3 regions of the Pseudoalteromonas sp. J2K-J031 genome follow, and region 3 is predicted to be linked to each of the others. Evidence: predicted binding sites of a transcription regulator. Region 3 holds the regulator's gene; each other region holds the start of a gene.

Region 1 (7,787 bases), 790 kb from region 3:
CTAAAGCGATTAAAGCTGATGTCCGCATTATTGCCGCAACTCATCGCAATCTAGAACATATGATTGAAGAAGGCCGTTTTCGTGAAGATTTATACTACCGTTTAAATGTATTCCCAATCGATAATCCATCATTACGTGAGCGTAAAGCCGATATTCCACTGTTACTCAAAGAAGTGATGAAGCGCAATGTAAATCAAGGTGGTGCGAGCACTAAGTTTACTGAACGAGCCATGGCTTCTTTGCAAGAACATGATTGGCCGGGCAATGTCCGAGAATTAGCTAATTTAGTGGAGCGTATGGCAATCATGTTTCCTGAAAAAGTTGTCGATGCTGCTGATTTACCTAAAAAATATCAACATGTTGATTTAGATGCGTATATTCCGCAGTACCCTGAAGAGATCTTAGAGCGTCAAGCGTTCAATGATATTTTTAGTGCTGGCTTTGATGATTTTTCCGATGATGAGTCGGGCAATCAGCTTGCTCCTACAGAACAGGCTTTGGGATTATTACCTGACGATGGGCTCGATTTAAAAGAGTTTTTAGCTGAACTTGAGATTAGCTTAATTAGCCAAGCACTCGAACGATATGATTATGTCGTGGCGCGAGCAGCTGAAGTACTTGGAGTCAGGCGCACAACGTTAGTTGAAAAGATGAAAAAATATAACCTCAATCGTGATTAATTTACGCATTTTCTGTAAAACGCTGTTTCTAACAGCGTTTTACAGTTTTTCTTGTAAGTCATTAATTTGACGCCATCAAAAAGTACAAAATAAAACCTAAATAATTGAAATTAAACATTAAATATTTTGGCTCGATCTTTGCTTTTACTAACTAGTCTTAGTCAGTTGAGTTAAAGATATTATGGCCTTAGCACATGTTTATCGAAATGATTTTAGTCCCAACCAATACAATCCGTGTTTGTTGCAAGAAGCCTACATTGGTGAGCTCAGTGAACTGCGCCAGCAAGCGAGTTGGTTAAGTCATCTAGTTGATACTTTGCCTGCGGGTGTCATAGTACTTGATGGTCGCGGTATGATTGCTAAAGCGAATCAAATTGCTATTAGTATGCTTGGCGAACCTTTAGAAGGTGAAAAGTGGCTTACTGTGATCCAGCGCTCGTTTAATCCAAGACAAGATGATGGTCATGAGGTGTCTTTACGTGATGGTCGTCGCGTTAAGCTTGAGATCTCAGCATTGTCACCAGAGCCTGGCCAACTGATTTTAATGACCGATTTAACTGAAACGCGACGTTTGCAAGAGCGTCTTGCCCATATGCAGCGATTAAGTGCGCTTGGCAAAATGGTCGCAACGCTTGCGCACCAAGTGCGTACACCGCTTTCAGCTGCCATGCTTTACGCCGCTAATTTAGGCAACAAAGCGCTTACGGGCGATGCAAAAACCAGTTTTCATGGCAAATTAATGTCGCGTTTAAAAGATTTAGAAGCCCAAGTAAATGACATGCTGTTATTTGCCAAAAGTGGTGAACAGCAAGTGGTTGAAAAATTGTCTTTGCAGCAGTTATTAAGCGAAGTAAAGCTAGGATCTGAAGCGATGATGAATCTTAACCACGCTGTTTTGATTATTGAGCTACCAGAACCAGATATTGAGATTACGGGAAATAAAACTGCGCTGGCAGGGGCTATAGGTAATTTAATTCACAATAGCGTGCAAATTATTGGTAAAGGCGCGCACGTTGTTTTATCAGCTTCGAGGGATCCGAGCGTTGAGAATGGCGTCGTTATTTCAGTTAGCGATAATGGTCCTGGTGTGCCACTGGATTTACAACAAAAAATATTTGAGCCTTTTTTTACTACTCGCAGCCAAGGTACTGGCCTTGGATTAGCGGTAGTCAATTCAATTGCAACAAGTCATCAAGGTCGGGTCAGTTTAGTTAATAATCCTCACCAAGGTGCCACGTTTAATATCCATATACCCGTATTTCCAACCACAGTTGGATCGGAGGAGTCATGAACGAAAATACAATTTTAGTGGTCGAGGATGATGCAGGTTTACAAGAAGCACTCATCGATACACTTGAGCTGGCTGGCATTCATTGTATTGCAGCCGATTGCGCTGAAAATGCCTTGATGACGCTTAAAAAGCACAAAGTGTCTTTAGTGGTTAGCGATGTGCAGATGGGAGGGATGTCGGGCATTGATTTACTTAAAAGTATCAAGCTTAATTATCCAGACCTACCAGTATTGATGATGACGGCCTATGCCACCATTAACGATGCGGTAGAAGCCATGCGTTTAGGCGCGATTAACTATATGGCGAAACCTTTTGCACCAGAAGTATTACTCAATATGGTCAGCCGTTATCTTCCTGAAAAAGAGAAAGAAACGGATGGCCCTGTGGTTGCTGATCCAAGTAGTTTAGCGTTACTTGAGTTAGCACAAAAAGTGGCACGCTCTGATGCAAGCGTAATGGTGATGGGACCAAGTGGTTCTGGTAAAGAGGTTTTAGCGCGCTTTATTCATGACCATTCAGCTCGCGCTGACGAGGCTTTTGTTGCGATAAATTGTGCAGCAATTCCTGAAAATATGCTTGAATCAACCTTGTTTGGCTATGAAAAAGGGGCATTTACCGGCGCAATTCAAGCGTGTCCTGGTAAATTTGAGCAAGCACAAAAAGGCACTATTTTACTCGACGAAATCACCGAAATGGATTTAAGCCTTCAAGCAAAATTACTTCGTGTACTACAAGAGCGTGAAGTTGAGCGTTTAGGAAGTCGAAAAATTATTGAGCTCGATGTTCGGGTGCTTGCAACGAGTAATCGTGATTTAAAACAAGCAGTCGCCGATGGGCTATTTCGCGAAGATTTATATTACCGCTTAAATGTCTTTCCGTTAGAGTGGCTACCGCTTAAAGACCGACCAGAAGATATTTTGCCTTTAGCAAAACATTTAATTGAACGCCATTGTCAAAAAGCAAAAACGAGTGCACCAACGTTAACCGAAGCTGCAGAAGATAAATTATATCTGCATGAATGGCCGGGTAATGTGCGTGAGCTCGATAATGTCATCCAACGAGCGTTAATTTTACAGCACCACGGTATTATTGATGAAGATGCGATTTACCTTGAATGCTTAAGGCCTAAATTAGTCAGCGCAACTGCAACGCCTATGGTTGTTGAGAGCAATAGCAATGGTAGTTTTAAAGACGAGCTAAAAGATCAAGAAAATAAGATTATTTTAGAAACACTTGAAGCGTGTCAGGGCAGCCGTAAAGATGTGGCAGATAAGCTTGGGATAAGCCCTCGCACGTTACGTTACAAGCTGGCTAAAATGCGTGATGCAGGAATCGCGGTGCCAAGTTAAGATCGTCAATAACGTGTTTAGAGTCAAAGAAAGAAGCCAGCTGTTGCTGGCTTCTTTCTTGTCAAAATACTGTCAGCTTAACTAAGAGTGCCTTTTATTAACGTTAAGTTGCTGTAATTAAATGATTAATTAAGTTGGTATGATGTTTGCTTTTGAAGAGTATAGTTAGATATTCTCACGAGACAACAATGAACATATCAGGCAATTCACTCCTACAAGAAATGCAATCAATTGCGATGGAAGCAGGTAAAAATGTTTCTAATCGTTTACCTACCGAACCCTCATCAAGCGCTGATTTTAGTAGTTTGCTACGCAATGCAATCGATACCGTCAGTGGGCTGCAACAAGATGCTAAAACTAAAGTAACTGCAGTTGAAATGGGCGACCGCCGTGTTTCATTAGCAGAAGCGATGATCGCATCAGAAAAGTCATCAGTTGCATTTGAGGCGACAGTACAAGTACGTAACAAACTTGTTGAAGCCTATAAAGATATTATGAATATGCCTGTTTAGGTGTGATGGAGTAAAATTGTGACGCAAGATAATCAATCAACTGATCTCGCACTGGCCAATTCAGGTGGCATGATCTCCAGTGATGGCCCAAGCGATTCAGAACAAGAGCAAAAATCAGGCTTTCTTGGTGCGCTAAGTGGGGTTGATGTTCTACGTCAAATGACGCTCATTATTGCTTTGACCATTTGTGTGGCCATTGCTGTATTCATCATTATTTGGGCGCGCCAGCCTGACATGCGCCCACTTGGTACAATGCCAACCGATGAACTTATCCAAACCCTTGATTTTTTAGATGCACAAAAAGTCGATTACAAGCTTGAAGGCAATACGATTTACGTACCTGAAACTGGGTATCAAAATATCAAATTGATGATGGCACGTGAAGGGATTGATCAAGCGCCTAACTCGGGCACTGATATTTTAATGCAAGATATGGGTTTTGGTGTCAGTCAACGTCTTGAACGTGAACGGTTAAAACATAGTCGTGAGCAACAACTTGCACGTACCATTGAAGAATTACAAAATGTAGCACGGGCAAAAGTATTATTAGCATTACCTAAAGAAAACGTCTTCGCGCGCCAAGAAAAATCCCCATCAGCCACTGTGGTCTTAACCCTTAAACGTGGCCGCATTTTAAATGGCGAAGAAGTGGATTCTATAGTTGATATTATTGCCTCTGCAGTACAAGGTTTAGAGCCTTCACGTGTCACAGTGACGGATCAAAATGGTCGGTTACTTAATTCAGGATCACAAAACTCATTAGCGGCACGTTCTCGTAAAGAATACGAGGTTGAGCGTAAGCGCGAACAAGAATACATCGAAAAAATAGATTCAATTATGATCCCCGTTGTCGGTTTGGGTAATTACACCGCGCAAGTCGATTTAGTGATGGATTTTAGCTCGCTTGAAGAAACACAAAAACGTTTTAATCCAGACTTACCCGCTGTTCGCAGTGAAATGACCCGTGAAGAAAATAACATTGGCGGCTTAGCTGTGGGTATTCCAGGTGCATTATCTAATCAGCCACCCGTTAATTCATCTATTCCTGAAAAAGCCGGGCAAGGCAGCGCATCAAACAGCGCGCCAAGTCGTAATCAAAAAGAAGCGACTCGAAATTATGAGCTCGACACGACTATTTCTCACAAGCGCCAACAAACTGGCGTGATCAGACGCATTAGTGTCTCTGTGGCAATTAATTACAACAGTACCCCAGGTGCTGAAGGGGAGCAAGCGACTCGAGAACCTCGTAGCCAGCAAGAACTATCGAATATTCGTCGCTTGTTACAAGGTGGTATCGGTTTTGATATGCAGCGCGGCGATGCATTAGAAGTGGTCACCGTACCGTTTGTTCAACCTTATATTGAAGATGTTGCCGAAGTACCTATGTGGGAGCAGCCCTGGTTTTTCAAAATTGCACGCTTAGTGATGGGTGCCTTGGTCATTATCGTTTTAATTATTGCTGTTGTTAGACCGATGCTTAAGAAACTCATCTACCCAGATGATACATTGGAAGGTTATGATGATGATGCGATGAGCTCTGGTGTTGATATTGGTGATAGTACGTTGGATATGCTAAACCAAACATTTGATGAATCAGCGATTGGTTTCTCAGCTGATGGTACCTTACAGTTACCAGATTTACATGGCGATGAAGATTTACTTAAAGCTGTACGTGCTTTAGTAGCAAATGAACCGGAACTATCCTCTCAAGTAGTAAAAGCGTGGTTGACTGAAGATGACTGATAAAGAAGAAAAAAAAGGGTTTGATGTCGATAAGCTCGATGGGGTAGAAAAAGCATCGATCTTGTTATTGAGTCTCTCTGAAGAAGATGCAGCGCAAATTCTAAAACACTTAGAACCCAAGCAAGTGCAAAAAGTGGGGATGGCGATGGCGAGTTTGTCTGACTTAAGTCAAGACAAAATCAGTGCGGTACACCGTTTGTTTATTGAGCAAATACAAAGCTTTAGTACAATTGGTTTCCAATCGGAAGAGTTTATACGTAAAGCGCTTACAGCGGCTTTAGGTGAAGAAAAAGCGGCGAACCTAATTGATCAAATTATTATGGGGTCAGGTGCTAAAGGTCTAGACTCATTAAAATGGATGGACTCAAAACAAGTAGCGAATATCATACGTAATGAGCATCCACAAATTCAAACAATTGTATTGGCCTATTTAGATCCTGAACAATCGGCCGAGATTATTTCGCAATTTCCTGAGAAAGTGCGTTTAGACTTAACGATGCGAATTGCCAATTTAGAAGAAGTACAGCCAGCCGCATTGCAAGAATTAAACGAAATTATGGAAAAACAATTTGCAGGCCAAGCAGGTGCGCAAGCGGCTAAAATGGGCGGCTTAAAAGCAGCTGCTGACATCATGAACTACTTAGAAACGAATATTGAAGGCCAGTTAATGGATTCAATTCGAGAGCATGATGAAGAAATGTCGCAGCAAATCCAAGATTTAATGTTTGTATTTGAAAACTTACTCGATGTGGATGATCGCGGTATTCAGGCCATTTTACGCGATGTGCAGCAAGATATTTTAATGAAAGCTATTAAAGGTGCTGATGAGAACCTGAAAGAAAAAATTCTTAAAAATATGTCTAAACGTGCAGCCGAAATGCTGGCCGATGACCTTGAAGCTATGGGTCCGGTTCGCATCAGCGAAGTAGAAGCTGCACAAAAAGAAATTTTATCCGTTGCACGCAGATTAGCTGATTCAGGCGAAATTATGCTTGGTGGCGGCGGTGGCGAGGAGTTCTTATAATGACATTGTTTAACAACAATATTTACTTTGGACAAATTGCATGAGCCCCCGCTTTTTAAATGGTCAGCAAATTCAATCAGAAGAAGCGGTTCGTGAGCTTTTAAAAAACTGGCCTATTCCTGAAGTGCAAGATGAGCGTCACACGGCAAAAGGGCGCTCGACTGCTTTTGGCACCCCGCTAGAATTACAGTATCAAAATAAACCTAAGGCTGTTGCTCAACCTGAACCTGAAGTTGAGCAAGAAGTCGCACCATTAACCTTGCAAGAAATCGAACAGATCAGGCAAGATGCCTTTGATGAAGGCATGACTCAAGGTCATGCTGAAGGGTACGCTATTGGCTTAAATGAAGGCAAGTCTGATGGTTTGAAATTAGGATTTGATGAAGGGCTAGAGCAAGGCAAAGAGCAAGGGCTTGAGCTTGCAAAGCCATTGGTTGATGAAAAACTACAAGCATTACAATCGCTGGTAGATTCATTGCATAAACCGCTGCGTGATTATGATGAAACGGTTGAGCAACAGTTGGTGCAGCTTGCTGTAGCACTTGCAGAGGCAATCGTATTTACTGAAATAAAAACCAACCCGCAAGCAATTTTAGCAACCTTAAAGCAGTGTATGGATGCACTGCCGCATAATACACCCGAGATACAATTACAGCTTCACCCTGAAGATATTGCATTAGTGGAACAAAGCTACGGTAGTGAAGAAATAGCAAAGCGAGGCTGGTATTTAAAAGCCGAGCCAAGCATTGCCCAAGGTGGCTGCATTGTTAAAACGCCTAACTCATCGGTTGATTACACGGTTAAATATCGCATGAGTGAAACCTTGGATAGTTTTTTGCATAATTCAGGAATCGACCGTCAAAAACACGACGAATAAGCATGCAAAAATCGGCTTTACTAGACAACATTTCGCAATATCATAAACACATTCGTAAAGTGCCTCCCGCTGTTGCAGGGAGTTTAACCCGCGTTGTAGGTCTTACTTTAGAAGCCAAAGGTGTGAAAGCGCCGGTTGGTAGCCAATGCCAAATCGAAACCTTAAATGGATTTATTGATGCTGAAGTGGTCGGGTTTAATGGTGACATTCTTTACCTTATGCCCAACGATGCGTTATCTGGCGTATTGCCAGGAGCACGTGTAATTCCTCAAGTAAAAGAGGCCGGATTACCCGTTGGCATGAGCTTGCTT
Region 2 (7,787 bases), 780 kb from region 3:
CATCTGCATCTAAGGTACCGTTACCTGCGGCAATGCTCAGCTCATTTATTTGTCCTGCCACATCAATCAAGCCTGCAAAGCCGCTTTGTGCAACCTGATAATACGACACGGCATCACTCGTATTGCGTGCTTGACTATCTAAACTATTAAGCTGGCTCAGTAAACGATTTGAAAGCTGTAGTCCTGCTACGTCATCTTTAGCTGCGTTTATTTTAAAACCAGAGCTAATTTTTTGCTGGCTGTGAGTCACTTTATCTAGTTGATTTACAAGATGGGTAGTACTTGAATGAGAAATAGTTGTCATGGCATATCCTCCAAACTCTATAAAGGATAGCTCATTTAACGAGCAATGAAATTACTGTAATAACGCAAGCGCTACTTGGGGTAACTGATTGGCTTGCGCTAACAATGTGGTGGCTGCCTGTTGTGTAATTTGCATTTTTGTCAGTTCTGCGGTTTGAATGGCAAAGTCGGTATCTCGTATACGAGATCGGCTTGCTGATGCATTTTCAATAATATTTGTTAAATTATTAATGGTTTTATCAAGTCGATTCATACTTGCGCCCATTAAGGCGCGCTGTTTATCAACGATGGTAAGCGCATCATCAATTGCAAAAATAGCAAACTGTGGTTGGTCAACTAATTCGGTATATTCCAAGCCTAGATTTTCTGTACTAAAACTTCCCAAAGTAAAGCCAATAACTTGTTGCGACCGAGCACCTACTTGTAAATTAATGTACTCACCACCAGCACCGTGCACTTGGGTTTCGTAGTCTTGCAACCGGATTTGACCACCCCCTGGCTTATCGTAAGTAGCGCCCGTATCAAAATCAGATGTTGAATTATCATTATCATCCAATACTAAAAACTCTTGGAAGCCCTTTGAACCATCTAAGCGCCCACTGCCAGTGCCTTGCATCGTGTTTTCACGTTCTTCTCCTGCCGAAGCATCTTTACCACCTAAAGCGCCATTGTCGAGGTTGGTTAAATCCATTTTATTTTCAACAAAGGTTTGTAATCGAGTTTTGGTTGCATCAAGTGGATCTTCACCGGTAGTCATCATATCGGTAAAAAAATCAGCTTCATTGCTCCAAATTGAGCCACTGGCTGTATTTAGAGATGCATCAAAGCTTTGCCCTGTCGTCAGTTCACTCATTAAAGATTTCAGACCGTTTTGACCAATCTCTTCATACATATAGCGCATTGCCAAATATCCACCCGAGTAAACAGCTGCCACTTCGGCATTTGTTGAAGGGCTAAAAGGCATAACGCCTTGTAAATCTTTGAGACTATTATTGCCACCCGCAGCCCCATCATCAATAATATTTTTTAGCCCAAGCCCAGCGCTGTCTTGTGCAACTCGGTTATCAGCGCCTCGAATTGCTTCTGCGGTTCCTTCAATAAACCAAAGTGGTAAATTGGTTAATTCAAAATTGGAGGCCATAGTGGCATGCACCATTTCATGCAATAGGGTTTCATTTAATGCTAAGTTTGAATCATCATGTATATCAGCTGAGGTCGCAAAGTCACCTTTATCAATGACCATAATCATTTGCACCGCTTTTCCATCTAAATAAGCAGGTTTCACATATGCGGCACTACCGCCTTTACCATCGACATATTCTAAGTCTATTTTTAAAGTGCCTTGGCCAATTATACCTAGCTGATTTTGAATAATATCTTCCGATTCTGATAACCAAGTACGCTGCAGCGCTTTGACCATATCACGCTCTACAGTATCCACTAAAGAGCCACTAGCTTTTTGAAATAATTTCTTTGAGCCAAAACTCGTCGCGTCACTAATGCGGTTAATTTCACGTTTTAACTCAATAAATTCTTCGTTAATTGCTTTGCGGTCAGTTTGTGAATAAGTGCCATTAGCAGCTTGAATTGCTAAATCTCGCATTCTTTGTAGGGTATTGGTGATTTCTTGTTGAGCACCTTCTGCAACTTGTAGCATCGAAATACCATCGTTTGCATTGCGCGTTGCGACTGTCATGCCATTTATTTGTGACGTGAGCTTATTGGAGATTTGTAACCCTGCAGCATCATCTTTGGCAGAATTAATGCGAAGACCTGATGATAGCTTTTCCATTGCTGAATGTAAGCCAGCCGTCGCTTTGCTCAAACTTCGTTGACCATATAAAGCTGCAGTGTTGGTTGCAATTTTCATATACCGCCTGCACAAAAAACAATCTAATATGTTAGTAACGGCTCAATTAAAAATTACTGAAGTATTTTTTATATTTTTTTCTAAATTATTTTTTATCTAAGCCGATAAGTTTACATGGATGGATGAAAAACTTACTTTTTGGCACAAAAAGTGCTTAAGTTTATGCATTAGATCTAGGGATATTTAAAAAAAATACAGGTGAACCATGTCAAGATTATCAATCCAAAAATATAAAGATATGAAAATTAATGGGGCAGCAAATGCAAACCCGTATGAGCTTATTAATATTGTATTTACCAGCATTATTGGAAAGTTAACGGCAGCAAAAGCCTATATAGATCGAAATGATTACGAGCATAAAGGCATTATGATTGGCGAAAGCATTTCATTGTTTGGGGCATTACAAGACAGTTTAGATATGGAAAAAGGCGGCGAGATATCTAACAATCTTTATAGTTTATATGAGTTTTCACAAACTCATTTAGTACAAGCAAACGTGAATAATTCAAAAGAAATGATTGATGAAATTTTAGAAATCGTTAAAACCATTAAAGAAGGCTGGAACAGTATTCCACTTGATATTCGTAACCAATATTTAGAGCAACAATCTGCTGTAGGTGCGTAATGTCTTCAATTATTATCCAATTGATTAATGAGTTACAAAAAATTCAACTCGACATTCAAACAGCAATAAAACACAGCGATCTTGACGTCATACAAGCGCTCGATACTCGGCGCTTATCAACCTTACAAGTTCTTTTTTCTCAGCCAAGTGATGACTTAGCCACTTTTTTACCTCAATTAAAACTATTAGCAAACAATGCCACAGGCATAAATCAAAACGCACAGCTTGCTTTAAATGAATTAAAACAAGCTGTGGTTAATCATAAAAACTCGTTAAAAGCGGTCAAAAAATATCAAGTTAATAAATAAACCCAGAGTTAATACACACCTATAATTTCATTGGTTTTTATAGTAATTGACTCATCTTTAAAGTGTTGCTTCAAATTATTTAAAAGCATGTGCACTTCTTGTGTTTTACCGGTTAACCCCTTCGCTTTTGAGCCTTCATCTTTATCTTCGGTGGCAATCACTGTAGTTAAATTTGAAATAGAATTCGCTGGGAGTGAGGAAAGATCTGGCAACTTAGGTGACTGACATACCAAGCTATATAACATATTATCAGCTTGATTGAGTGCCATTACATCTTCTATAAACGCGCTGGCATCAAATGAATATGCTGGCGATGTTTCATTCATTCTTGGCATAAGCACATTTGAAAGCTTCAATTTTGATAAATAATATTCGATAAAAAGTGAAATATGCTCAGTAGTGCCAAAAAAAGTGAAGTGCTGCTGTAGATGATCAAATACCCGTCGGCCAAATTCAGTGTGGTTACATTGTTCAGGCACCTCACCCATCAGTTGTTTAGTCATCACATTTTGATTGGCTTCATCGTTATAAAAAGCGATGAAATCCTCAGTATTAGGGGTGATTTGATGGCGCATACAATAATAAGTAAAACTTGAGACTATCCGTTTAAGTGGCTCTCGCACTAACGTCATGATATTCATATTTGAATCAAATTTTTGGTGCTCTGGATAACTGAAATGGCTGGCATAGAAAGTTTTATTATCACAAGGTAATGATTTTGCGTACTCAAAAAACTGTTCCTCATCATATTTAATCACTTCGGTATGCGCTAAATTTAATTTATTTTGACCTAGGGCCGATAAATGAAGTGCGTAATAAAAACTGATCCCACCTGTTTTAGGGATATGATAAAAAAAAGTAGCCTTATCATCTTGCTCGTTTAAGTCGGCGTAACTGCGATAAAAATCAGCATCAACCATAGTAACTAAGTCATTTAATGTGTGATTCATAATATGTACCTTAAGAATTAATGGGCTGTCCAGCCACCATCTAAAATCAACGATTGCCCTGTCATGTAATTTGATAACTGGCTACTTAAATACGCGATTGCTCCTTTGACATCTTCTTCGGTTGCCATACGACCAAGAGGGACACGTTGATGATATTTTTCTAAAAATGCAGGATCTTGGCCTCTAAAGATACCACCTAGCACAATATTGTTAACACGAATATCAGGAGCAACAGTGCATGCCATCCATTTTGTCAGCTGCATTAAACCCGCTTTACTTGCTGCATAAGCTGCGGGGTTGCCCATATTAGTTCCCTCATACATTTGCATTTGAGGGCCTACAAGCGCATAAATCGACGAAATATTAATAATCGATTTAACGTTATGATCATGTGCTTTTAAAAGCGGTAGACACAATTGAGAAATTAAAAATGGCGCGGATAAATTCACATCAATACAGGCATTAAAGGTTTCAAACGATTGCTGCTCAAAAGGCACACACCAGCCGGTTAATTTGTCTGTGCCAACAAAAGCTGCGTTATTGATAACAACATGTAATTGACCAGATGTGATTGTCGCAACTTCAGAGATTGCTTTTCGAATAGCGTCTTCTTTTGCTAAGTCGCAATCAATCACTTCAACTTTTTGATTGCCTGATAAAATAAAACTGTTTTTAGCTTCAATTAACATATCATGGTGGCGGTCGAGCAATATGACGTTAGCACCTTGTTCAAGCAACGTTTGACAAGCCATTTTACCAACATGTCCCGCCCCACCGGTAATTAAAGCCCAGCAATCGGTCAAATCTTGTAGCTGATTAAGCGTTCTCATTTTTTACCTTTTTACTCATTAAAAACTCAGCGATATCAAAGTCATATTGTGTATCAATATCAATAGCACGCTCTTTTGGCACAAAAATCCCCAACGTTTTACCTGATAAAACGCCAGCATTTTCTAAAATAAAACGAGCCGTTGATACATAAAAAACAGTGGTAATATCCCAAACAACTGGCACATCCTGCCTTCTAATATACTGATGTTCATTGATCACTAATTGAACTAACCCCGACTCATTTTGCACCACCATATTAAAGTAAGGGCTGCGATCTGCCGTTGTGATCCCAAGCGCTAAATCAGCATCACTTGCGATAAATTGCGTCAGTGCATTGGTGACGTCTTCTACCTCACGAAGTGGTGAGGTCGCAGGCAAGCTAATAAAAACATCATCAAGTGCCATGGTATTATTTTGTACCAATTGCTCGACAGCGTGTTGCCACGCAAGCCATTCACTCGATGTATCAGCTGCTAAATGTGCCGGACGATCAATGACTTTTGCTCCAGATTCAATTGCAGTCGCCGCAATATCTTTTCCATCAGTAGAGACATAGATGTCATCAATTAAAGGGTGCGCTGCGCCTAATTTGATTGCGTAATCAATCAATGGCCGCCCGCATAAAGGCTTAATATTTTTATTGAGAATGCCTTTAGAGCCAGCTCTTGCAAACGTAAACGCTATTACTTTTTTAGGGTTCAATTTGTTAACTCCAGATACTCTGTATGGCATTGCTCAGCACTTTGCCTAATAGCATCAATCCATCGCATTGTTTGATAGGCACTAGTCAATGACTTAATATTGGCTTGGCTTTTTATTGTTAAAAAGTGCTGTAGTTGATTGATATATTGCTGATTTGGATCCTCTTTAATATCAATCATCTGCTCTTGCCCATCTCGTTTACAAAGCACGAGTTCCTGTGTAATTAAGTCCCAACGCAATACAGCTTGCTCACCATATACATGCAAATAACGGTTAGGTTGATATTGCAACATATCAAGCTTAACAATAATTGCCGCTTGCAAACCATCTGCAAAAGTAAAACAACCCGAGATAACAGCTTGGTTTTCACAATCCATAGTTAAAATCGAATGGTTTAATAATGTAGCCTGCACCGCTATTTTTTCGGGCGAAAAAAGTGCCAGTAAATAATCAAGTTCATGGCTTAATTCAAGTAATACACCCCCACCTAAGGCTGAATTGGCCGACACCGCAACTTGATAATTCTTTTGCGGTCGCCAATTTGGCAAATATTGGCCGACTGCGGCATCAATTCGCCAGATAGCCCCAAGCTCTTTACGCTGTAATATTGCTAGAACATGTTCAAACCCTTTAGTAAAAGGCAAGTTATAACCGACTTGTACAGTGGTGCTTTGCTGTTGCGCGGTGTTTAACAACTCAAAACCTTGAGCTGCATTCATAGCCAAAGGTTTTTCAATCAAACAAGGAATATTTGCTGCAAGTAACTGCTGGGCATAGTCAACATGGCTATTAGTGGGTGAGCAAATAAGACAAAAATCGAAACGCCCTTTTAAAAGGTCGCTGGATGGTAAGGTCGATATTTGCTGATATTCAATGGGATAATCATCAATCGCAGCACTAGAGCTGCGCAATACTGTCAGTTGCACAATTGCATCTAATGCAATCAGGTTATTAATATGACGCTTAGCAATATTGCCATATCCAATTACAAGTACGTTATACATAGGCGACATTAAAAAAAGTTAATCGCATCACTTTGCGCTCGCTCAAAATCAGACATTCTACCAATATCAAGCCAATATTCATGAATTGGAAACATCGAGATACGCTCTTCATTGGCTAAACATGCATTTATTAAATCAGGCATATCAAGGTATTCGTTCATTTTTAACTTTTGAATAACCTCTGGCGAAATAACGTAAATCCCCGCATTCACAAAATATTTTTCGACTGGTTTTTCAACAATATTCGTCACACGGTTATTTTCAGATTGAATAACGCCATACGGTACTTGAAACTCATATTCGCGCACGCACATGGTGATCGCTGCTTTTTCTTCTTGGTGATAAGCGAGTAACTCAGAAAAATCGACTTTTGTTAATAAATCACCATTCATTAAAATAACAGGCTCAAATACATCGGGTAATAAACTAAGCGCGCCCCCAGTACCAAGTGGTGTGCTTTCTTCAATGTATTCAATTGCAACACCAAGCGCTGCGCCATCACCAAAATAATCTTTAATCATGTCAGCTTTATAATGCACAGAGATATAAAACTGCTCAAAACCAAAACTAGAAAAACTCTCAATGATATTTTCTAAAATTGGCTTTCGGCCAACTTTTAACAAAGGTTTAGGGCAACTTGATGTTAACGGTCGTAAACGCGTACCAAAACCACCGGCCATAATAAATACCGGATTAGTCAGCTTACCGACACCAAATAAATGGTCTCGGGTTTCAATCCCTAAAATGCGTTGTTCTTGAGTTAAAATCGGGATGTGTAGTAATTTATTCACTTCTAGCAAGTGCTTGATTTTGCTTGCACTATCGCCTTTATACGCGGTAACCGGTTTATGAGACATAATCAAATCAACCGCCGAACTCAAACCATGATGGGCTAAAATTGCACGGCGAATATCACCATCGGTGATCACCCCTACAAGCTGTTGCTGGTCATTGATAATTAACACTATTTTTAACGTTGAAATGTTTAATGCATTTATTGCATCTTGCATTGTGCTGTTTAATGGCAAAATAGCCTGCTCAAGAGATGTAATCATATCAATCACCTATTTAGTTGCGGTTACTGTCCACTCTTTGGTGAAAATACCATCGCGGTCACCATTTTGTTGGTAGCCATATTTAAAACTTGAAAAATCAGCAAATAAAATGGGTAAATCATCTTCAGCAGTAAAACGC
Region 3 (7,787 bases):
GGCGCCGTTAGAGAATTGACCGATTTACTCATGTTATGCCAAGGTCACTCATTAACCACTCAAGGTACGAGTGCATGAATTTAACGCGCCTTAGCTTAAGTGTTATATTTCTAGCAATAATGAGCTGGCTTTGGTATCCCCATCTAAGCGAACCTCAGCAAGACATAACGCTGAAAAAATCTGATGTCGCAGAACCAGACTATATTGCAACTGAGCTAAAGCAAACCGTATTTGATAGTGATGGCCAAATCAGTCACAAAGTTTCTGCAACAAGAATGGAGCGCTACCAAGAACTTGGTTTCACCCATTTTTTAGCACCTGTTTTTACGCTTTATTCAAAGCATGGTGTGTGGGAAGTAAGCGCAGCCGAAGCCACATTATACGAAAGTAAAAAGCTCATTTTAGAAGTAAATGTCGTGGCGGTTAATCTAGATAAAACTGCAATGTTACAAAAGATTAAAGCTAATTATATTGAAGTAGATATTCCCAATTCCACCATGCTTTCAGAACAACCAGTAGAAATTTCAGGGCCATCCATCCTTATTAAAGGCAAAGGGCTTATTGCGAACTTTGAGTCAGAAATAATTGAACTCATTAACCATACACAGACTATTTATTATGACCAATAAAATCATACTCACCCTGACACTTTTAGCTGCAAGCTTATTTACTCATGCAGCAAAGCTAGACTCTAAAGTTATTATTGATGCTGATAACCAAAAAGCTGATATTAAACGCAATGTGATTATTTTTGAACAAAATGTCGAAATCACACACGACAAGCGCTCAATAAAAGCAGATTTCCTAGAAGCTTATCGCAGAGCTGAACTTGGTGAAAACAAACAACTTCTTATCGCCAAAGGTGCCCCTGCTAAATACTCTGAAACCTTAGTAAATGGTTCTGTTATCACAGCAAGCGCAAATGAAATTAGCTACGATGTTGCCAGTTCAATACTAACAATGTCAGGTAACGCATCCATTACACAAAGTGGCCAAAAAATAAGTGCTGAAAACATCATTTATGATATAAACCAGCAACTTATTAGCGCAGAAAAATCAGAAAACTCAAGCCAACGAGTGCGCACCATTTTAACGTCTCCTGAAAAGGATAAAAAATGACAACATTAACCGCCACCCAGCTAGCCAAAAGTTATAATGGCCGCCAAGTTGTTAAAAATGTTGGCATTGAAGTAAAAGCCGGTAGTATTGTTGGTTTACTTGGCCCTAATGGGGCGGGGAAAACGACCACCTTCTATATGATCGTCGGCTTAGTACCTAGTGATAAAGGGCTTATCACTATTGATGATCAAGATATCACTTTATTACCTATGCATAGCCGTGCACGTTTGGGAATTGGTTATTTACCGCAAGAGTCATCAATATTTAGAAAGCTCACCGTTTATCAGAATTTGATGGCTATTTTAGAAACTCGAAAAGGCTTAAAGCATACGCAACGAGAAGAGATCCTCGATAGCCTCTTAGAAGAGTTTAATATTTGCCATATCAGAGACAGTCAAGGTATGGCACTCTCAGGTGGCGAGCGCCGCCGGGTTGAAATTGCACGCGCACTTGCAGCAGATCCAAAATTTATTCTACTTGATGAGCCTTTTGCTGGCGTTGATCCCATATCAGTGATAGATATAAAGAAAATTATTCGCCATCTCAAAAAACGTGGTATTGGTGTTTTAATTACAGATCATAATGTTCGAGAAACACTCGATGTATGTGAAAAAGCATACATAGTTTCTCATGGCGAATTAATCGCTACTGGCACACCCAAAGAAGTACTCGAGAATCAAAAAGTACGTGATGTTTACCTAGGTGAACAATTCAAGCTATAGTTAGTTTACTTCGTAACTTAAGTGCCATCTATTTTAATAACTAAAAGGATTGTTAGGCGTCAATGAGGCAATCATTACAACTTCGTCTTGGGCAACAACTTACAATGACCCCACAATTGCAGCAAGCTATTCGCTTACTGCAATTGAGCACTTTAGATCTTCAACAAGAAATTCAAGAAGCACTTGATAGCAACCCATTACTGGAACTTGAAGAAACCGAATATAACAACGAAACAGAAAATAACGAAAACCAAGAGTTTCAAAACGAGAATTATGATTCGGACTTTGAACCGACAGCAGATGCTGAAATTGAAAGTTCCGATGCGTTAAACAAAGACTCGCTAACTGATGAACTACCTATGGATGTCGGTTGGGATGAATATATTAGTGCCGGCCCATCAACATCTTCATCTGGTTCAGCTCCTGACAACGACACCATTTATCAAGGTAGTACCAGCGAAACCTTACACGACTATTTAATGTGGCAATTGCGTTTAACTCGCTTTAGCCCAACCGATGAAGCCATTGCGATTGCAATTGTAGAAGCTATTAATGACGATGGTTATCTCACACTTTCAACTGAAGATATTTGCGAAAGTATTGGTGAAGGGAGTGATGGATTAGCCGTTGAGTTAGATGAGGTTGAAGCAGTATTAAAACGTATTCAAGTATTTGATCCTATTGGCATAGCTGCAAGAAACTTTCCCGAGTGTTTGCTTATTCAACTTAACCAATTTGCGAAAGACACTCCGTGGCTTGCACAAACTAAAGAAATTGTTCAACAACACATTGAACTTTTAGCCGCTCGTGATTATCGAACTCTTATGAAGAAAACCAAGCTCAAGGAAGAAGAGCTTAAAGAAATCATGACGCTCATTCATACGCTTAACCCAAAACCAGCAGACAGCATAAATACTGAACAACCTGAATATGTGATTCCTGATGTGTCGGTAAAAAAAATTAAAGGTCGTTGGGTAGTTGAACTAAACTCAGATAGCATGCCAAAGATCAGAGTGAACGATCAATATGCGGCAATGAGTCGCTCAGTGAAATCGAGCGAAGATAGTCAGTTTATCCGTTCTCATTTACAAGAAGCAAAATGGTTTATCAAAAGCCTTGAAAGTCGTAACGATACCTTGCTCAAAGTGGCTAATTGTATCGTGCTACAGCAACAAGCGTTCTTTGAATATGGTGATGAAGCCATGAAACCAATGGTGTTAAATGATGTTGCTGAAATGGTAGAAATGCACGAATCAACAATTTCTCGTGTCACAACTCAAAAGTTTATGCATACCCCTCGCGGTATTTATGAGCTTAAGTTCTTTTTCTCAAGCCATGTCAGCACTGAAAATGGTGGTGAATGCTCATCAACGGCAATTCGAGCACTCATTAAAAAGCTAATAGCTGCAGAAAACCAAACTAAACCTTTGAGTGATAGTAAAATTGCAGATATATTGGCAGAACAAGGAATTAACGTGGCTAGACGAACTATCGCAAAGTATCGCGAATCGCTATCCATCCCCCCGTCCAATCAGAGAAAAAGTTTAATCTGAGGCGTTTAATAGAAGGAAAATGCTTATGCAACTTAATTTAACTGGTCGTCACGTAGAAATTACAGAACCTTTAAGAGACTATGTCACTAACAAGTTCGCTAAGCTCGAAAGGCACTTTGATCACATCAATAACGTGCATGTTATTTTAGATATTGAAAAACTAGTTCAAAAAGCAGAAGCAACATTACATGTAACAGGTGGCGAGCTATTTGCTACTTCAGAACATGCTGACATGTACGCTGCCATTGATGCACTAATTGATAAATTAGATCGTCAGGTTATTAAACATAAAGAGAAAAATTCACGTCATTAATCATGAAATTAAATTCTTTTATTTCTAAGGACTGCATCAAAGCTGCAGTCCTTTTTCATAGCAAAAAACGTATTCTTGAACACATTAGTGAGCTTGCGCATCAAAAGCTGCCTGAGCTATCTGAACAAGAAATTTTAACCGCATTACTTAACCGTGAAAAACTAGGCAGCACAGGAATTGGCCGAGGCATTGCCATCCCACATGGTCGCCTAACCGGTATCACTGAAAGCTTGGCTATTTTACTCGTCAATCAAGAAGCGATTGATTTTGATGCCATTGATAACAAACCCGTTGATATTTTTGTTGCACTGCTCGTACCTGATGCAGAATCACATAACCATCTAAAGACGCTTGCTGCAATAGCTGATAAACTTAACGACAAACAGTTTTGTAAGCAATTACGGACCGCGCAATCTGACGAGGAACTGTTTTTAATCATCGACGCAGCATAATCAAGTAGGGGAATACAGTGCAACTTATCATTATTAGTGGCCGTTCAGGATCGGGGAAATCAGTTGCACTTCGCGTCTTAGAAGACTTAGGTTATTACGCCGTTGATAACATTCCGGTTAATTTACTTCCTTCATTAGTACGCAGTGTATCTGACAACTACGATAAAATTGCAGTGAGTATTGACGTTCGAAACCTACCAAAAATTCAACAAGAATTTAATGAAATTTTAGAGTATCTTCCTGAGTTTGCTAAACCAACATTATTTTATTTAGACAGTGACGACAATACGTTAATTCGCCGCTTTTCAGAAACAAGACGATTACACCCCCTTTCTATGAATGCACAACCACTTGATGCTGCAATTAGAGAAGAAAAACAATTACTTGATGTACTTGTATCAAGAGCTGATATTATTATCGATACCAGTGATTTAAGCGTTCATCAATTAGCTGAAGCCATTAGAGCGCGAGTGCTAGGTAAAAAAGATAATCAACTGATCATCACATTTGAATCATTTGGCTTTAAACATGGCATCCCAAAAAATGCAGATTATGTTTTTGATGCTAGATTTTTACCCAACCCACATTGGGAGCCAATGCTCAAACCCCTCACTGGCCTTGATCAGCCAGTAAAAGACTTTTTAGCTAGCCACAGTATAGTGCACAAATTCACTTGGCAAATTCAAACATTTTTACAAACTTGGCTGCCACATTTAGAGCGTAATAATCGAAATTACCTAACCATTGCGATAGGCTGTACTGGCGGGCAACATCGTTCGGTATATTTAGCTCAAACTCTGGCAGATAATTTCAGCCGAAGTCACAAAAATGTGAAAGTTCACCATCGCGAACAAGAGAAATAGGATGCGCTGTCAAAACACTTTTTTAATTCAAAATAAATTAGGCCTTCATGCTCGTGCTGCGACAGTGTTAGCACAACTTGCCACAAGTTTTGATGCAACCATCACGCTAGAGCAAGATCAAAAATCAGCAGAAGCAGACAGTGTACTTGGCTTATTATTATTAGAAAGTAGCCAAGGCAAAGAAGTAAAAGTCACGTGCGAAGGTCCTGATGCTGAAAAAGCATTGATTGCGATTGGCAATCTAATAGCTGATAAATTTAACGAACAAGACTAACTGACTAAACAAGCGAGTTACGCTATACTAACCGAGCTAAAATCAAAGACTTGCCGACAATTAAAAAATAAACAATAAGTAAGTAATAATTCAACCCCACTCATCAACTAGAAAGAGCCGCCATGCCTGAAGCGATAGAATTAGACAACACTCAACTTCGATTGCACGAAATTACTCGCGCACTAAATAGCGGGATGTTTGTTCATGTTCGTCGCATGCTAGCACATATGGCTCCGTGTGATATTGCATTATTACTCGAATCATCTCCTCATAAAGGTCGCTCGGTCCTTTGGCAACTGGTTGACTCTGACTTACAAGGTGAAGTACTCGAAGAACTCTCCGAAGATGTTCGAAATGGTATCATTGCACGGATGGATCCTGCTCTCATTGCAGCTGCAACTGAAGACATGGATGATGATGACTTAGCTGAAATGCTCAGAAGCCTTCCCGAAACAATTTACCAAGAAGTTATTGGTTCGATGGCAAGCCAAGATCGTGAACGTGCCACACTAGCACTTTCATATCCCGAAGGGTCTGCTGGCGCGTTGATGAATACAGATACCGTAACCATTCGCCCAGATGTTACTTTGGATGTGGTTTTACGTTATCTTCGCTTAAAAGGCGATTTACCTGAGGGTACTGATGAACTCTACGTTGTTGATAAAAAAAATAGCTTTTTAGGTGCCGTATCTTTAGCCACGCTTTTAACACGCAACCCTGATTTATCTGTACGTGAAGTTATGGATGAACATTGCGAATCGATTCCTGTTACTATGGATGAATCTGAAGTCGCTCAATTGTTTGAGCGTCGTAACTGGATTTCAGCTCCCGTAGTGGATGAATCTCAACATGTACTAGGTCGGATCACCATCGATGATATCGTTGATGTTATTCGTGAAGATGCCGAACACAGCATGATGAGCATGGCAGGTCTTGATGACGAAGAAGATACCTTTGCCCCAGTTGTTAAAAGTACTAAGCGTCGCTCGGTTTGGCTTGGGGTTAATTTAATTACAGCCCTAATGGCAGCATTTGTGGCAAGCTTCTTTGAGTCCACGTTAGATATTTTACCAGTACTTGCAGTATTAAATGGCATTGTGCCCTCTATGGGCGGTGTTGCGGGCAGCCAAACCCTTACCCTTGTTATTCGAGGCATGGCCGTTGGCCACATAAATCAGGCTAACCAACGATTTTTACTCAGTAAAGAACTGGCGATCGGCGCTTTAAATGGCGCACTTTGGGCACTTTTAATTGCCGGTGTAGTCGCACTTTGGAAGTGGGATTTTATCCTTGGCTGTGTCATTGCATTCGCCATGTTCATGAACTTATTGGCTGCGGGTATTGCTGGCGCCAGTATTCCTTTATTCTTAAAACGCATGAATATTGACCCTGCATTAGCAGGCGGCGTTATTTTAACAACTGTAACTGATATCGTCGGTATTTTTGCATTCTTAGGCACTGCAACATGGTTTTTACTCCCGTAAAAACACACTAAATATCACAAAAAAGCACGCTTCACTTTGCGTGCTTTTTTATTAACTGAACAACGCATACTATTTTTCAACAATAGGGAAAGCTTTAATCTTTAGATCCTACTTAACCTGAGCTTTGGTTAAGAGATTTACTAACGCATTGATATTGAATTGGCAAATATTTTTTCAAGTCTGTAGCCGGAAACTTTTAAGGATAACAAGGCGAATTTACGCGTCAATAGCTGGCCTATTGTAAGTAAATTCAACGCCGTTAGCGTTGAAAGTAGCCGCTGAAGATAAATTTATTATCCAGAGCTCAAGTTACTTATCACTCATTAAATATTTGCCTGTTATAAATATAAACGCAGACAGCCATTAGACGTTTTAGTACTTACTAATAGACTGCAATACTCACAAATGAGTTTATCTCTGGTTAGAAATGGCAAATTAGATATCTACCTTTAATCCAATAACGTTGGTAAATATCTAATTCAGAGCTGAGGTAACAATACTATTTCTATTTGATAATTTTTAATTACTTTTAAAATTAAAAGGTTAGATAAGGCTCCATCTCCCAATACTCCCAACTTTCTAGTTGCTGAGCTTGAGCTAATGCCAGTGCCTTTTGATGGTGCTGCGTTGCCAGTTCTTTCTCACCTAATTGCTGATAGCTCAGTGCAAGTTGGTAATGCCATTTGGCTATATTTCCCGCTTCTTTTTCAATGCTTAACAATAATGCTTTTGCAGGTTCTGCCAACCTTTTTTTGTTATACCCAAGCGCAAAGTTGATCAGCACTTCATGGTAGGAATCTGCAAAATTTACCTGAATCCAACTTAATGCTGCAGGTATGTGTTCACTTTGCTTTGACGCAAAAAAATACTTACTTAATGTATAACTTTGCAGCCAACCAAAATTAAACCCTGCCCATTGCGATTTTTTCGCTTCAAATTGTGCCAAAACGGCAAGGTAATTTTTTTGCTTCATCATTTGGTCAATATCAATAAAGTAGTCGGGTGCT

The links. Region 3 encodes sigma-54, which starts transcription at its own class of promoters, with help from an activator protein. Its sites were predicted from a motif close to GTTGGCACGNNNNTNGNNT; they were not measured.
Positions count from the first base shown of each region.
Region 1: the regulator sigma-54 is predicted to act here: its motif matches at 3,454-3,472, upstream of fliE (flagellar hook-basal body complex protein FliE).
Region 2: the regulator sigma-54 is predicted to act here: its motif matches at 2,311-2,329, upstream of fliS (flagellar export chaperone FliS).

Region 1 is NZ_CM200279.1:2,651,806-2,659,592, reverse strand. It holds gene AC3KZC_RS11985 (sigma-54 dependent transcriptional regulator) at 1-680, shown strand, start outside; gene AC3KZC_RS11980 (sensor histidine kinase) at 862-1,971, shown strand; gene AC3KZC_RS11975 (sigma-54-dependent transcriptional regulator) at 1,968-3,320, shown strand; gene fliE (flagellar hook-basal body complex protein FliE) at 3,509-3,832, shown strand; gene fliF (flagellar basal-body MS-ring/collar protein FliF) at 3,851-5,575, shown strand; gene fliG (flagellar motor switch protein FliG) at 5,568-6,599, shown strand; gene fliH (flagellar assembly protein FliH) at 6,640-7,476, shown strand; gene fliI (flagellar protein export ATPase FliI) at 7,479-7,787, shown strand, end outside.
Region 2 is NZ_CM200279.1:2,661,020-2,668,806, forward strand. It holds gene AC3KZC_RS11990 (flagellin) at 1-304, opposite strand, end outside; gene AC3KZC_RS11995 (flagellinolysin) at 356-2,173, opposite strand; gene fliS (flagellar export chaperone FliS) at 2,379-2,798, shown strand; gene AC3KZC_RS12005 (hypothetical protein) at 2,798-3,106, shown strand; gene AC3KZC_RS12010 (hypothetical protein) at 3,115-4,056, opposite strand; gene AC3KZC_RS12015 (SDR family oxidoreductase) at 4,074-4,886, opposite strand; gene AC3KZC_RS12020 (acylneuraminate cytidylyltransferase family protein) at 4,873-5,589, opposite strand; gene AC3KZC_RS12025 (Gfo/Idh/MocA family protein) at 5,586-6,593, opposite strand; gene AC3KZC_RS12030 (nucleotidyltransferase family protein) at 6,602-7,648, opposite strand; gene AC3KZC_RS12035 (class I SAM-dependent methyltransferase) at 7,658-7,787, opposite strand, start outside.
Region 3 is NZ_CM200279.1:3,437,273-3,445,059, forward strand. It holds gene kdsC (3-deoxy-manno-octulosonate-8-phosphatase KdsC) at 1-78, shown strand, start outside; gene lptC (LPS export ABC transporter periplasmic protein LptC) at 75-629, shown strand; gene lptA (lipopolysaccharide transport periplasmic protein LptA) at 619-1,119, shown strand; gene lptB (LPS export ABC transporter ATP-binding protein) at 1,116-1,841, shown strand; gene AC3KZC_RS15735 (RNA polymerase factor sigma-54) at 1,904-3,394, shown strand; gene hpf (ribosome hibernation promoting factor) at 3,420-3,707, shown strand; gene ptsN (PTS IIA-like nitrogen regulatory protein PtsN) at 3,710-4,159, shown strand; gene rapZ (RNase adapter RapZ) at 4,177-5,022, shown strand; gene AC3KZC_RS15755 (HPr family phosphocarrier protein) at 5,024-5,296, shown strand; gene mgtE (magnesium transporter) at 5,419-6,780, shown strand; gene AC3KZC_RS15765 (alpha/beta hydrolase) at 7,316-7,787, opposite strand, start outside.